One region of the Chromohalobacter sp. 48-RD10 genome, then DNA from elsewhere that is predicted to be linked to it. Evidence: predicted binding sites of a transcription regulator. Region 1 holds the regulator's gene; each other region holds the start of a gene.
The links. Region 1 encodes LexA, which represses DNA repair genes until DNA is damaged. Its sites were predicted from a motif close to TACTGTNTANNTANACAGTA; they were not measured.
Positions count from the first base shown of each region.

Region 1 (3,603 bases):
AAAAACCCGCCGGACGCGAATCGAACGCGGTATACACCACATGCGCCGGCATCACCGCATCCAGCTTGCCGGCGAGCGTCTTGAAAGGGACCAGGTCGCGCTCGCGCAACGCCGATAGTGAGCGCGTGTCTTCGGGTAAAGCATGATGCGAATCAAGACTGACGCCGCCATGCCCTGGAAAGTGCTTGCCCACGGCGATCATCCCGGCCTCGTGAAGCCCATCGACGAAGGCCCCGCCGAGTATGGTGACGATATCGGGGTCGGCGGAAAAGCTGCGGTCACCGATGGCCGGCGCACACTGATCGTCGACGTCGAGCACCGGAGCGAAGGTAATATCGAAACCGCAGGCCGCCATCTCCATACCCAGCAGCCAACCAGCTTCGTGTACCAGGGTGCGAGTCGCCTCAGGGGTTGCGGCATAATCGGCCGCCAACGTCGCCATGGCCGGCAGCCGCGTCACACCGTTGCGCAAGCGCTGGACACGACCGCCTTCCTGATCGATCGCCAGCAGCACATCAGGACGCATATCGCGAATCGCGCGGGTCAAGGCTCGCACTTGCTCGGCATCCTGCGTATTGCGCTTGAAGAGGATCACCCCGCCGACCTCGGGGCGTGCCAGAAGACGACGCTCATCGTCGCTGAGTTGGGTACCTTCAATGTCCAGCATGACCGGACCGAGCGGTTGGGTCATCATCGCGCTCCTGGCAAATGGAGGAAGGATTCTAGGCGGTGAGCGGCACGACGTCGAGCGTAGCCCTGTTGTAAACACCTCTCAGTCATGCAGCCAGACCGGCGTGCCGGCCGGTGCTGCGTCGAAAATGGCCAGCAACGCCTCGTCGCGCAGTCGGATACAGCCATGCGAGGCCGGTGTGCCCATCGGCTGATCGGGTGGCGTGCCATGCAGGTATATATAGCGGCGCTGACTATCCACATCACCCCCGCGATTGACGCCCCGCTCCAGACCACACAACCACAAGATACGCGTCAATATCCAATCCCGCCCGGGGTGGGCGCGAGCCAACTCGGGCGAAAACACTTCGCCGGTAGGACGACGCCCACGAAAGACACTGCCAGGTGGCAATCCATTACCGATAATCGCGCGCACGTAATGCCATCCTGCAGGCGTCTGCCCGCTGCCCTCATGCTGCCCGGTACCATGAGCGCCCGAGGAAATCGCGAATGTCTCGCGACACGCGTCCCCTTCGCGGATCGTCAGCGACTGCGCGCCGAGATCGATTTCCAGCCAGACGCCCCGTTCGGGGGGTAGATCGGCGAGTCGAGGCGTTCGCATCACCCCACCACCTTGAGCGCATCATCGGGCAATGGCGCCTGCATGCCGGACACGACCACCGGACGCAGACGCCGAATCAGATCGCGTACGCTGACATGCTCGTGATAATCCTTGTCGGCGATATCGCGCAAGGCATCGAGACCCGACAGCGTAAAGATCACTGTGCCCAGCATGAAGTGTAACCGCCAGAAGCGTTCCGCCTCGGGTAATTCCGGCGTGGCACGACGTACCAAGTCGCTGAAGCGAGAGAACACATTGCCATAGTGCTCCTGAATGTAACGGCGCAAATGACCCTGTGCCTGAGTATAGGCCAACCCCAGCAAGCGCATGAAGACCTTGAGACTATTGCGCTCGGCCGGCACTTCGAGAACCGTGCGCGCCAGCGTCTCCAACAATACCTCAAGAGGAATGGGCTCATCCCGGTATTGCGCCTCGAGTTCATCCAGCGCTTGATGGAAGCGTTCTGAAAAGGGATCCAGATAACGCGCGAAAACCGCCTGAATGAGCGCCTTCTTGGAACCGAAATGGTAGTTGACCGCCGCCAGATTGACCTTGGCCTTGCTGGTGATGGTACGCAGCGAGGTCTCGGCGAACCCCCGCTCGGCAAACAGGACCTCGGCGGTATCGAGAATGCGCGTCACTGTATCTGTCTGAGCCATGGGGCGCCCCGCGTAGAGTAAACGGATGTTTAAAACAATTCGATTCTAAGCCTTGACGTCGATCACGACAAATCTCCACGTTTGAAACGCCATGCTGCTGGGCGCATGACGGCGCGCATGGTTGCACCGCGCCAAAGACTGGATACAATCACATACTGTATGCTTGAACACGTCAGTGCCTGCCGGAGGCCCCATGTCTCGCTCGTTAACTTCACGCCAGCAACACGTCTTCGATTTTATCGTCAAGACCATGAATGAGCTTGGCTACCCGCCGACGCGCGCCGAAATCGCCCAAGCCTTGGGCTTTCGCTCGCCGAACGCCGCCGAGGAGCATCTTCGTGCGCTCGACCGCAAGGGGGTCATTCGCATGATCCCCGGCACGTCGCGCGGCATCCGCCTCACCGCGGAAGACGACACGGCCTTGACCAACGGCGATGGCCTGCCGGTCGTCGGTGAAGTCGCTGCCGGTAGCCCGATCCTTGCTGCAGCGCACATCGACCGGCACTGCCCTCTAGCACCGGACTACTTCACACCGCGCGCCGATTATCTGCTACGTGTTCGCGGGCTCTCGATGAAAAATGCCGGCATTCTCGATGGCGACCTGCTCGCCGTGCATCGCACCCAGCAGATCCGCGACGGCCAGATCGTCGTCGCTCGTCTGGAAGACGATGTGACCGTCAAGCGATTCAAGCGTCAAGGTCATCATGTCTGGCTACTCGCCGAAAACGAGGAGTTTTCACCCATCGAGGTCGACCTACGCCACCAGGATCTCGAAATTGAAGGCCTCGGCGTCGGCGTGATTCGTGGCGGTGGCGGTAACGGCCTGCACTGAGCCGATACGCCGTTCATCATGCGCAAGATCCTTCACGCCGATTGCGACTGCTTTTATGCCGCCGTGGAAATGCGCGACGATCCGGCGTTACGCGACATTCCCCTGGCGATCGGAGGTAGCCCCGAGACGCGCGGCGTTGTCGCCACCTGCAATTATCCCGCGCGCGCCTTCGGCATCCATTCGGCAATGCCCATGGCACGTGCCATGCGTCTGTGTCCGCACCTGACGCGACTCTCTCCGAACTTCGAAAAATACCGTGCCGTCTCGGCGCGCATCCAGGCACTGTTCCATGAATTGACGTCACGGGTGGAGCCCTTGTCCCTCGACGAGGCGTATCTGGATGTCAGCGAGGTCACACGCTTTCAGGGCAGCGCGACCTGGATGGCCAAATGGCTCAAACAGGAGGCACTGGCGCGGACGGATATCGTCATCTCGGTGGGCGCGGCACCCAGCAAGTTCCTCGCCAAGCTGGCCAGCGACTGGGATAAGCCGGATGGGCTACGCGTGATCGCACCGCATGAAGTCGAGCCTTTTCTCCTCGCTCTGCCCGTCAAACAACTGCATGGTGTCGGCCCGGCGACAGCGTCCAAGCTCGAGGCACTGGAGATCGTCACCTGCCGCGACCTGCGCGAATGGCCGCTCGAAGCTCTGGTCGAGCGCTTCGGCAAGTTCGGACGTCGGCTATTCGAACTGGCGCGTGGCATCGATGAACGCCCGGTACAGATCGAGCGTGAACGCAAGTCCGTCAGCGTGGAGACGACGTATCACCGCGATCTGCCCGACCTGGCCAGCTGTCACGACGCACTCACGCCACTGATCGA
Region 1 is NZ_JARANX010000002.1:247,793-251,395, forward strand. It holds gene nagZ (beta-N-acetylhexosaminidase) at 1-691, opposite strand, end outside; gene OP496_RS03985 (L,D-transpeptidase) at 773-1,291, opposite strand; gene OP496_RS03990 (TetR/AcrR family transcriptional regulator) at 1,291-1,950, opposite strand; gene lexA (transcriptional repressor LexA) at 2,144-2,782, shown strand; gene dinB (DNA polymerase IV) at 2,801-3,603, shown strand, end outside.

Region 2 (3,603 bases), on a different contig from region 1:
GATGCACAGCAAGCACGAGATTGTCGCGGCGCGCGTCGAGCAAGGCTTCATCGTGCAGGGTGCCGGGCGTGACGATGCGCACGACCTGCCGATCCACGGGACCCTTGGCCGTGCTGGGGTCGCTCATCTGCTCGCAGATGGCCACCGATTCCCCGGATTTGACCAGCCGCGCCAGATAGCCTTCGGCGCTATGATACGGCACACCGGCCATGGGAATCGGTTTGCCCGCCGATTGGCCGCGCTGGGTCAGGGTGATGTCGAGCAGTTGCGCGGCGCGCTTGGCGTCTTCATAAAACAGCTCGTAGAAATCGCCCATGCGATAAAAGAGCAGCACCTCGGGATGCTCGCGCTTGACCTTCAGGTACTGGACCATCATCGGGGTATGCTGGGCAGAGGCCTGGCTCATGCGAATCCTTGTCGTGCCGGTGGCTGATGTTGCCAAATGGAAGAAGGCGACGGAGCGCGGCGCTGGATAGCCTGCAAATGTTCGCCAAAGCCTCTATTCTACGCATTCGGGTGGGCGGCGTCAGTGGCGCTGCTTAGGATGGCAATTGGGAGACGCGACATGGCGGTGAATTTGACGGCCTGGCAAGCCTTTTCGCTCGAGGCATTGGCCGAGCGCCTGGGGCGTGCCTGTCTCGCGGCGAATGCCAGCGTGACGGCGGCGGAGTCCTGTACTGGGGGCGGCGTGGCCAGTGCCATTACCGACATCGCGGGCAGCTCCGCGTATTTCGAGACCGGCTACGTGACCTATGCCAATAGTGCCAAGCAGCGCCTACTTGGGGTACGTGACGTGACCCTTGCCGAACACGGAGCGGTCAGTGCCGACACCGTGGGCGAGATGGTAGCGGGCGCATGTCGAGACAGTGGTGCCACGCTGGGTGTGGCGATCAGCGGGGTCGCCGGTCCCGGCGGCGGCAGCCCCGAAAAGCCCGTGGGCACGGTATGGTTCGCCTGGGGCGATGTGCGAGCCCAAGAGCGCGAGTGCCACCATCTGCCGGGCACGCGTGACGTCGTACGGGGCCAAGCGGTACGCGTGGCGCTGATCGGCCTGATCGACAGGCTTGAGAAGAAGGTGTCGTCAGCGTGATATCGGGTAGGAAACAGAGGTAGGCGGCGAGGAATTTTTTCGTCATACTACTGTCTAGTCATACAGTGTTTTGCGGTTGGTGCCGACATGTGTCAGCGCCACCGTGCGAGCTTCGATGTCCTTCGATAGGAGACCTTCATGGCACAGGACGACAACCGTTCCAAGGCGCTCAACGCAGCGCTTTCCCAGATCGAGCGCCAGTTCGGCAAGGGCGCCGTGATGCGTCTTGGCGATACGCCCCGAGTAGCGACGCCGGCCATATCCACCGGGTCGCTGGGGCTGGATATCGCGCTTGGCATGGGCGGATTGCCACTGGGTCGCGTGGTCGAGATCTTCGGCCCCGAATCTTCGGGGAAGACCACGATGACGCTATCGGTGCTTGCCCAGGCACAGAAACAAGGCAAAACCTGTGCGTTCATCGATGCCGAGCATGCCCTGGATCCGACGTATGCCGAAAAGCTGGGCATCAATCTCGATGATCTGCTGGTCTCGCAGCCGGATACCGGCGAGCAGGCGCTGGAAATCTGCGACATGCTGGTACGTTCCGGCGGTGTCGACGTCATCGTCGTCGACTCGGTGGCGGCCCTCACACCGCGTGCCGAGATCGAAGGCGAAATGGGCGATTCCCACGTCGGTCTGCAGGCCAGGCTGATGTCGCAAGCGCTGCGCAAAGTGACCGGCAACATCAAGAACGCCAACTGCATGGTGATGTTCGTCAACCAGATCCGCATGAAGATCGGTGTGATGTTCGGGAGTCCCGAGACCACCACTGGCGGCAACGCGCTGAAGTTCTATTCCAGTGTACGCCTGGATATCCGCCGGACCGGCTCGGTGAAGCAGGGCGACGAGGTGACTGGCAACGAAACTCGCGTCAAGGTCGTCAAGAACAAGGTGGCACCGCCGTTCCGCCAGGCCGAGTTCCAGATCCTCTACGGCAAGGGCATCTACCATGCCGGCGAGGTCATCGATCTCGGGGTACAGCAAAGTCTGGTCGACAAGGCGGGTGCCTGGTACAGCTATCAGGGCAGTAAAATCGGCCAGGGCAAGGCCAATGCCGCCCAGTTCCTCGAGGACAATCCGGCGATCATGGAGGAGATCGAAGGCGAGATTCGTGCACGATTGCTGGCCGCGCCCAAGGCGGAGGAAGGCGAGTCGGGGGAAGGTGCGAGCGAAGATAAGGCCGCGGCGACCCAGGACGACGATAGCCCTCTGTAACCATGAATAAGCAAGAGACGACACCTCGCGACGATGCCATCCGCCTGCTGGCGCGTCGCGATTACTCGCGGACTGAGCTGGTGTCGCGTTTGACGACGCGTGGGCATGAGCGCGTCGATATTGCGTTGGCGCTGGATGGCCTGGCCGAGGAAGGCTTGCAGTCCGATGCGCGCTTCGCCGAGCAGTTCGTGCGTTCGCGTTTGTTTCGTGGGCAAGGGGAAATGAAGATTCGCGCCGAGTTGAGTTCGCGTGGTATCACCGATGAGATGGCGCGCGAGGCGCTCGAAAGCGAATCCCCCGATTGGCATCGGCTGGCATGCGAGGCCTTGGCCAAGCGCTTCGACTCCCCCGGTCGCGAGCCTCGCGACCGCGCCAAACGTGAGCGGTTTCTGGCCTCACGCGGGTTCGATTTCGACCAGGTGCGTCATGCCATGGCACATGCCTGGGATAACACTCGCTAGACCTTCGCGGGCCGTATGCCATGCGGCCTCCCTTCCTGCCGCTGTCGCGGCACCTCTTTAGTCCCCCGCCGAACGCGTTATACTAGTGCGCCTTGAGATGGTTCGGGGCGACTCGTTTTCCGTCATTCGCCGACTTTCGCGTTTCTCGCCCACCGCTTGTCCGGTCGGGCCGCGCGTGCCCGCAGCGCCTAACGCACACCGCCACGGAATTTCTATGAAAAGCGCAGACATCAGACAGGCCTTTCTGACGTTCTTCGAGGAGCACGACCACACCATCGTGCCGTCGAGCTCGCTCGTGCCTGACAACGATCCAACGTTGCTGTTCACCAATGCCGGCATGGTGCCGTTCAAGGACGTCTTTCTGGGGCGCGATCCGCGCCCCTATGTACGTGCCACCTCTCCGCAACGTTGCGTGCGTGCCGGGGGCAAGCACAACGATCTGGATAACGTCGGGTACACCGCGCGGCACCATACGTTCTTCGAGATGCTGGGCAATTTCAGCTTCGGCGATTATTTCAAGCGCGACGCTATCGGGTTCGCGTGGACCTTCCTGACCGAACGCCTGGGGCTGCCCGCCGACAAGCTGTGGGTCACCGTTCACGTCAGTGACGACGAAGCCGAACGTATCTGGAAAGACGAGATAGGCGTCGATCCGGCGCGCTTCTCCAAGTTGGAGGAAGACAACTTCTGGCAGATGGGCGACACCGGCCCCTGTGGCCCGTCATCCGAGATTTTCTACGATCATGGACCTGAGGTCGCGGGCGGCCCACCGGGAAGCCCCAACGAGGACGGCGATCGGTACATCGAGATCTGGAATCTGGTCTTCATGCAGTTCGA
Region 2 is NZ_JARANX010000004.1:129,648-133,250, forward strand. It holds gene mutS (DNA mismatch repair protein MutS) at 1-406, opposite strand, end outside; gene OP496_RS06845 (nicotinamide-nucleotide amidohydrolase family protein) at 566-1,090, shown strand; gene recA (recombinase RecA) at 1,229-2,305, shown strand; gene OP496_RS06855 (regulatory protein RecX) at 2,308-2,766, shown strand; gene alaS (alanine--tRNA ligase) at 2,981-3,603, shown strand, end outside.
Region 2: recA (recombinase RecA) is a predicted target of LexA. The motif match lies at 1,139-1,158, and genes of this name have one in related genera.

Region 3 (3,603 bases), on a different contig from region 1:
CGAGATCGCCGAGGAGCACGGCTTCGAACTCGTCGACCATGCGCTGGTGCTGTACGTACGCCCCAAGGGTTCTAGCGTGACGCGTCAAGAAGGCTCGGGGCCTGGCAAGAAGTAGTCCGAGCAGTTAGCGTACACCAATGACGAAACCGGCCTTCATGGCCGGTTTCGTCGTTTCGTATCCCTCATCATTGAGGACGACTATAGGGCTGGAGCCAGGTTAGCTCAATGCTGGGCGTGCTGGCTGGCGTCGAGCATTTCGCGAGCGTGCGCCAGTGTACGGTCGGATAGTTTGACGCCGCCGAGCATGCGGGCCAGTTCGCGTACGCGGCCGGCGTCGTCGAGCAACGCCATGTGCGTCAGTGTGGTGTCGCGCTCGGCGCGCTTCTCGATATGCAGGTGGTGGTGCGCCTGGGCTGCGACTTGCGGCAGGTGCGTTACGGTGAGGATCTGCCCTTGTGCGCCGAGGCGGCGCAGCAATTGGCCGACGATCTCGGCGGTGGCGCCGGAAATGCCGACATCGACTTCGTCGAAGACCATGCTGGGCACGGTGCTGTGCTGCGCGGCGACGACCTGGATCGCCAGACTGATGCGCGACAACTCACCGCCAGAGGCGACCTTGTTCAAGGGGCGTGCTGGCTGACCGGGGTTGGCACTGATCATGAAGCGGACTTGGTCGATCCCTTCGGTCTGAGGTGTCTCGCGCGGCGAAATGGCAACCTCGAAAGTCGCTTTGCCCAGTCCCAGGAAGGCCAGTTGGGCCTGCACGGCCTCGCCGAAGGTGCGTGCCGCCTCGAGGCGGGCTTCGCTGACTGCACGTGCCTGCTGTCTGTAGGTGTCGCGGATCTGCTCCACTTCTTCGGTGAGTGCTTCCAGGTCATGTTCACCACCTTCGAGACTCGCCAGTTCGTCGCTCAGGCGCTGATGCAGGTCGCGCAATTCCTCGGGCATGACATGATGCTTGCGTGCGATGCGATGCACTTCGCCGAGGCGGGCATCGACCTCCGTCAGTCGTTGAGGATCGAGCTCGGTGGTGTCGACGAAGCGATGTAGTTCGCGTGCCGCTTCCTCGATTTGTATTTGCGCTTCGCCCAGCATGGCCAGGGCGTCTGCAAGCTGGCGTTGGGTCTTTTCGGGGGCGTTTCCCAGGCGGGCGTTGGCGTGATGCAGTAATGAAAGCGCTCCGTGCTCGTCCTGATCGCAACAGTCGGCGGCGAACTGGGCGTCCCCCAGGACTTCCTCAAGGTTGGCCAGTTGGGTTTGTTCGTCCTCCAGCGTCTCGAGCTCGCCTTCGGCGAGCGCCAGTTGATCCAACTCCTCGACCTGGTAACGCAGTAGCTGACGCCGTGCCTGCACTTCATTGCCACTTTCTTGCAGCTCGCGCAGTCGCCGGTGGCGTGCCCGCCAATGATGAAAGTGCTCGCCAAGGGTCGCCACAGCCTCGGTCTGGCCGGCATAGGTGTCGAGCAAGCGCAGGTGAGTTTCTTCGCGCAAGAGCGCTTGATGGGCGTGTTGGCTGTGGACCTCGATGAGGTGCTCGCCGAGCGTTCTCAGGTCGCTCACCGTGACCGGTTGGCCGTTGATCCAGGCCTTGGAGCGCCCCGAGGCGGTGACGACGCGCCGCAGCAAGCACTCGTCTTGCGGTAGTTCTCGTTCGGCGAGCCAGGCACGGGCGTCGGCGAGCTGGGCGATTTCGAAGCGCGCACTGATATCCGCGCGTTCACAGCCGTGGCGCACGCTGCCCACGTCGGCGCGCTCTCCCAGGCATAGTCCGAGGGCGCCGAGCATGATCGATTTGCCGGCGCCGGTCTCACCGGTGATGGCCGTCATACCGTCGTGCAGGTCTAGATCGAGGCGCTCGACGATGGCGTAGTCGCGAATGGCAAGCTGTATCAGCATGAAAACCTCCGGGTGTCGGAAACGAAGCTGATCTCTGTGTGTTTATACAGTAGTTGGGTGAGGGCTTCAATTACCAGTCATCGCAAGCGGTATGGGTGGCTTGAGATCGTTCATCTCATCCCCATATAGGAGGCAATCGCTTATTAGATGCGGCTTCGGGCCGCGCCAGCTGTCAGGAGAAACTCATGGCCAAAGACCCGCAGACCCCGACCGAGGAAGAGCTGGCTCGCGCTGAGCGTGATGCCGAACCCCAGCCGGACGACACCACTGGAGACGATACCGAACTCGAAGGTGTCGTCGAGGATGTCGAGGCCAGTGAGGCCGGTGCCGAGGCGCTCGAAAACCCGGAAGCCGACGCGCTGGCTGTGCGTGTCGAAGAATTGGAGCAAGCCTTGACGGAGTCCAAGGATCAGGCAGCGCGTGCCGCTGCCGAAGCGCAGAACGTGCGTCGCCGCGCCGAGCAGGATGTCGAGAAGGCACGCAAGTTCGCCCTGGAGAAATTCGTCAAGGAACTGCTGCCGGTGATCGACAGCCTGGAAAAGGCTTTGGAGTCGATGCAGGAAGGCGCTAGCGAGGTGCATCGCGAAGGGGTCTCGATGACCCTGAAGCTGCAGCTCGACGTGCTTAACAAGTTCGGCGTGGAAGCTGTCGATCCGCAAGGTGAGCCGTTCGACCCGCAGGTGCATGAAGCCATGACCATGGCGCCCAACCCTGAAGTTGAGCCCAACACCGTGATCGAAGTCATGCAAAAGGGGTATTTGTTAAATGGACGTCTGGTACGTCCGGCGATGGTAGTCGTCAGCCAAGCCGCCAATTGATGTGGCAGGGGAGGGATGTGACGTCGATACCCTTGAAAGGCGTGACCCCACCCCCCAAATAGACGAACAACGAGGCGGCAATGCCGCCGACGAACACGAAACAGTCAAGCAACGATTTTGAGGTATTCCAATGGGACGCATCATCGGTATTGATTTGGGGACCACCAACTCCTGTGTTGCCATCCTGGACGGCGGCGACGCGAAGGTGATCGAAAACGCGGAAGGTACACGTACCACGCCCTCCATCATCGCCTACACCGACGATGGTGAGACGCTGGTCGGCCAGGCTGCCAAGCGCCAGGCCGTGACCAACCCCAGCAACACGCTGTATGCGATCAAGCGCCTGATCGGCCGCAAGTTCAAGGACGATGTCGTCCAGAAAGACATCAAGATGGTGCCTTATGCTATCACCGAGGCCGATAATGGCGACGCTTGGGTCGAGGTCAAGGGCAGCAAGCTGGCTCCACCGCAGGTCAGTGCGGAAGTCCTGAAAAAGATGAAGAAGACCGCCGAGGACTATCTCGGGGAAGAAGTCACTGACGCGGTGGTCACCGTTCCGGCGTACTTCAACGACAGCCAGCGTCAGGCCACCAAGGATGCCGGTCGCATCGCTGGTCTCGAAGTCAAGCGCATCATCAACGAGCCGACGGCGGCGGCGCTGGCCTATGGCATGGACAAGTCGCGTGGCGACAAGACCATCGCCGTCTATGACTTGGGCGGCGGTACCTTCGATATCTCCATTATCGAAGTGGCCGATGTCGATGGCGAGACCCAGTTCGAAGTGTTGGCCACCAACGGTGACACCTTCCTGGGTGGCGAAGACTTCGATCTGGCGTTGATCAACTATCTGGTCGACCAGTTCAAGTCCGACAGTGGCATCGACCTGTCC
Region 3 is NZ_JARANX010000003.1:231,654-235,256, forward strand. It holds gene fur (ferric iron uptake transcriptional regulator) at 1-115, shown strand, start outside; gene recN (DNA repair protein RecN) at 223-1,896, opposite strand; gene grpE (nucleotide exchange factor GrpE) at 2,082-2,714, shown strand; gene dnaK (molecular chaperone DnaK) at 2,845-3,603, shown strand, end outside.
Region 3: recN (DNA repair protein RecN) is a predicted target of LexA. The motif match lies at 1,929-1,948, and genes of this name have one in related genera.

Region 4 (3,603 bases), on a different contig from region 1:
GACCTGGAACAACTTGCGACGCAGGGTATCGCTTGCCAACAACGCGTCACGCAAGGCGGGCATTAGCGCGTTGATGCGCTCTCCTGCCACCGGGTATTCATCTAGACGCACGACCTCCTTACGTTTGGGGTCGGCAGGATCGACCTCGAACATGGCGTAGAACAGATCGTCACCGTCATGCCAGATACGAAACTCGCAGCGCTGCCGGTAATGGCTCGGCGGCGAGGGAAACACCTCCAGCGGCGGCGGAGAGAAGCGCGCGAATTGCGCGTTGATACGCTCGCGCTTGGCATCGAGCTGAGACTCGTAACGCTCGGGGTCGACGACGGGTACGGCCACGAAAACTCCTTTCAGCAAAAACTCACGATGCCGTCGTAACGACACCGTCTCATGGAAATCAGAAGGTTGAAACAGTGGCAGGCAATGCCAAAGAGTACGGTGCACTGAAGCCATAGCCTGCCAGAGTGCGTGCCAGGCCCGCTTGTTGCGCCGCGCTGGCCCAGCTCGCATCACTCTCCGACGTATCATGCCAGGCCGGGAAAACAACCTGCGCCACGCGCCGCGCAATGGCGTCACCGGAATCGACCCACACGATGTCGCGCGGTGCATGTCGCACGAGCGCCTCGCGCAGCAGCGGAAAGTGCGTGCATCCCAGCACCACGGTATCGAGACGCGACGCTTCCCATAACGGCGCCAGGCTCGCAGTGATGACCGCATCGTCCCAAGGCATCCCGGTCAGGACGCGTTCGGCCTGCGCGACCAAACGATCGGCGGCCAGTCTCACCACCGTGCAATCCGGCGCGAACTCAGCGATCAAACGCTGCGTATAAGGGCGCGACACCGTCGCCGAGGTCGCCAGCAGCCCGAACACGCCGCTGCGTGAGGCATGGGCCGCCGGCTTGATCGCCGGCACGGTACCGATCACCGGAATACTCAGGTTCTCGCGCAAGGCCTTTAGCGCCAACGTGCTGGCCGTATTGCAGGCCACCACCAAGGCCCGCGCGCCACTCGCCGCCACCGCCGCGCGACACACCGCGACGATTCGCGCGACCAGCCAGTCATCGGGCTTGGTGCCGTACGGCAACGCGGCGTTGTCACACACATACGCCAGCGGTGCGCCGGGCAGGCGCGTGCGCAAGGCGCCCACCACCGAGAGCCCGCCAACACCGGAATCGAAGATCAGAATCGGCGCCGTCATGCGCGGGTCTCCGCGAAGTGTGCCAGCAGCGTATCCACTAAGGCCCGCAAGCGCGCGGGAATGAATTCACGCTCGGCATACAACAGGTGAACACTGATCGGCGCCACGCTGAACTCGTCCAGCACGCGGACCAGCCGCCCGGCCTCGACTTCCGGTTCACCCAGGAACGCCGGCTTGTAGACCAGTCCCATGCCGCGTATCGCCGCCTCGGTTAGGGCGCGTCCATTGTTGCAGGCCATGACCGGACGGATGCGCACCCGGTGAGGCGCTCCATCGACCTGGAAGTGCCAATAGTGACCTTCGCGCGCCAGGCTATAGTGCAGACAACGATGCCTACGCAGCTCGGCGGGATGCGTGGGCGTTCCGTGTCGCGCCAGATACTCCGGCGCGGCATAAACGTGGCGCGGCATGTCCATCAACGGTCGCGCGATCAAACTGGAGTCTTCCAGCTCGCCGATACGCACCACTAGATCGAAGTCCTCAGCCACCAGGTCGACACGGCGATCCTCGAGCACGACATCGAGCATCACCGCCGGATGTCGCTGCTCAAACGCCTGCAAGGCGGGTATCAGTGCACGTACGCCGAAATCCAGCGGCGCGGAAAGCCGTAGACGGCCGCGCACCTCGCCACGTTGTTCGCCGAGCCCGGTCTCCAGCTCCTGCAACTCATCGAGCAAGCGACTCGCCCCATTGAGATAGCGTTCGCCTTCGGCGGTCAGCTGCAAGCGCCGCGTGGTGCGCGTCAACAACCGTACCCCCAGACTGGTCTCCAGCTTGGCGATCTGCTTGCTGACCATGGCATTGGAGAGTTCCAGCTTGCGCGCACCGCCAGCGAAACTGCCGGCCTCGACCACGGCGCGAAAGATGTGCATCGCCTGCAGGCGGTCCATACGACTCCCTCGCAACGACTTCCTCGAAAACACGTGCGCTCATTCTACCTTACCCGCCCAAGGGATGAGATGGTTCGACTTGCCTCGAGGCAAAATACTGTTTATTTTTACAGTATTCGTCATTTCGTTTTCGAGGTTCCGCTATGTCCATGACGCCTATCGCTCTCGCCGCGTCGACCTCGGCGCCCGCATCGAGCGACACTCTGCCACGCGGCGCCAGCGGCTTCCCCTCCCCGGCCGACGATTACCGAGAAGCCCCGCTGGATCTACATCACCATCTGGTGCGTCGCCCGGCCTCGACGTTCTTCATGCGCCTGGAGGGCGATGACCACCACCACGCCGGCCTGTATCACGGCGACTTGCTGGTGATCGACCGCGCCATCTCACCGCGCCCCGGGCATTGGCTGGTCGCAGTCATCGACGGAGAGCTGAGCGTGTTACGCCTCGAACGCCGCGGGCCACAGCTATACCTCGCGCCGTCACGCCCCGGCCTGGCGACGCTGCCCTTCGAGGACAACGATTACCGCCTGTGGGGCGTCATCTGCTACGCCATTCATGCCTTGCCCGCCACGGGCGAGGAACCGGCCATACCGTCATGTTCGCGCTGATCGACTGCAACAACTTCTATGCCGCCTGCGAGCGTCTTTTCGAACCGCGTCTGGAGGGCGTTCCGGTGGGCGTGCTGTCCAACAACGACGGCTGTGTCATCGCGCGTTCCGAGGAATTCAAGGCACTCGACATTCCCATGGGCATCCCCACCCACAAGATCGACCCGGCACTGCGGCGTCGTGTGGTGCTGAAGTCGTCCAATTACACGCTTTATGGAGACCTCTCGGCACGCGTGCAACAGGTTCTGGCGCGCCAAGTACCGACGCTGGAGCCCTATTCCATCGACGAGTGTTTTCTCGATCTACGCGGCTTGCAGGAAGACTGGCACGCCCTGGGCGCTCGCCTGGTGCATAGCGTGGTGCGAGAAGTAGGGTTGCCGGTATCCATCGGCATCGCCCCGACGCGCACCCTGGCCAAGCTCGCCAACCGCCAGGCCAAGGCGCAGTCGACGCGCCCTCAGGTGTGTGTCTGGGCGCATGCCGACGCGCCCGAATTGAAGACGCATCTGAATCGGCTATCGCCGCACGATGTGTGGGGCGTGGGCGAACGACTCCACGCACGCCTGGCCGGCATGGGCGTGCTCACCGCCGCCGCGCTGCGCGAGACACCCGACAGCGAGTTACGACGTCGTTTCAGCGTGGTACTGGCGCGCACCGCCAGCGAACTCAACGGCCATCCCTGCCTGTCGATGAACGACCTGGAAACCCCGCGCCGTAGCATTCTCTGTTCGCGCTCTTTCGGGCGTCCCCTACGCGACCATGCCGCCCTCGCCGGCGCTTTACGTCATCACTGCCAACGCGCCGGCGAAAAGCTGCGACGCGACGCCATGCAGGCCTCGGCGATCGGTGTATATCTGCGTACCAACCCGTACCACGCCGGCACGTTTCGCCATGCCTGCGAGTGGAC
Region 4 is NZ_JARANX010000001.1:270,131-273,733, forward strand. It holds gene trmA (tRNA (uridine(54)-C5)-methyltransferase TrmA) at 1-339, opposite strand, end outside; gene murI (glutamate racemase) at 398-1,198, opposite strand; gene OP496_RS01215 (LysR family transcriptional regulator) at 1,195-2,088, opposite strand; gene OP496_RS01220 (S24 family peptidase) at 2,232-2,696, shown strand; gene OP496_RS01225 (Y-family DNA polymerase) at 2,684-3,603, shown strand, end outside.
Region 4: OP496_RS01220 (S24 family peptidase) is a predicted target of LexA. The motif match lies at 2,184-2,203, and genes of this name have one in related genera.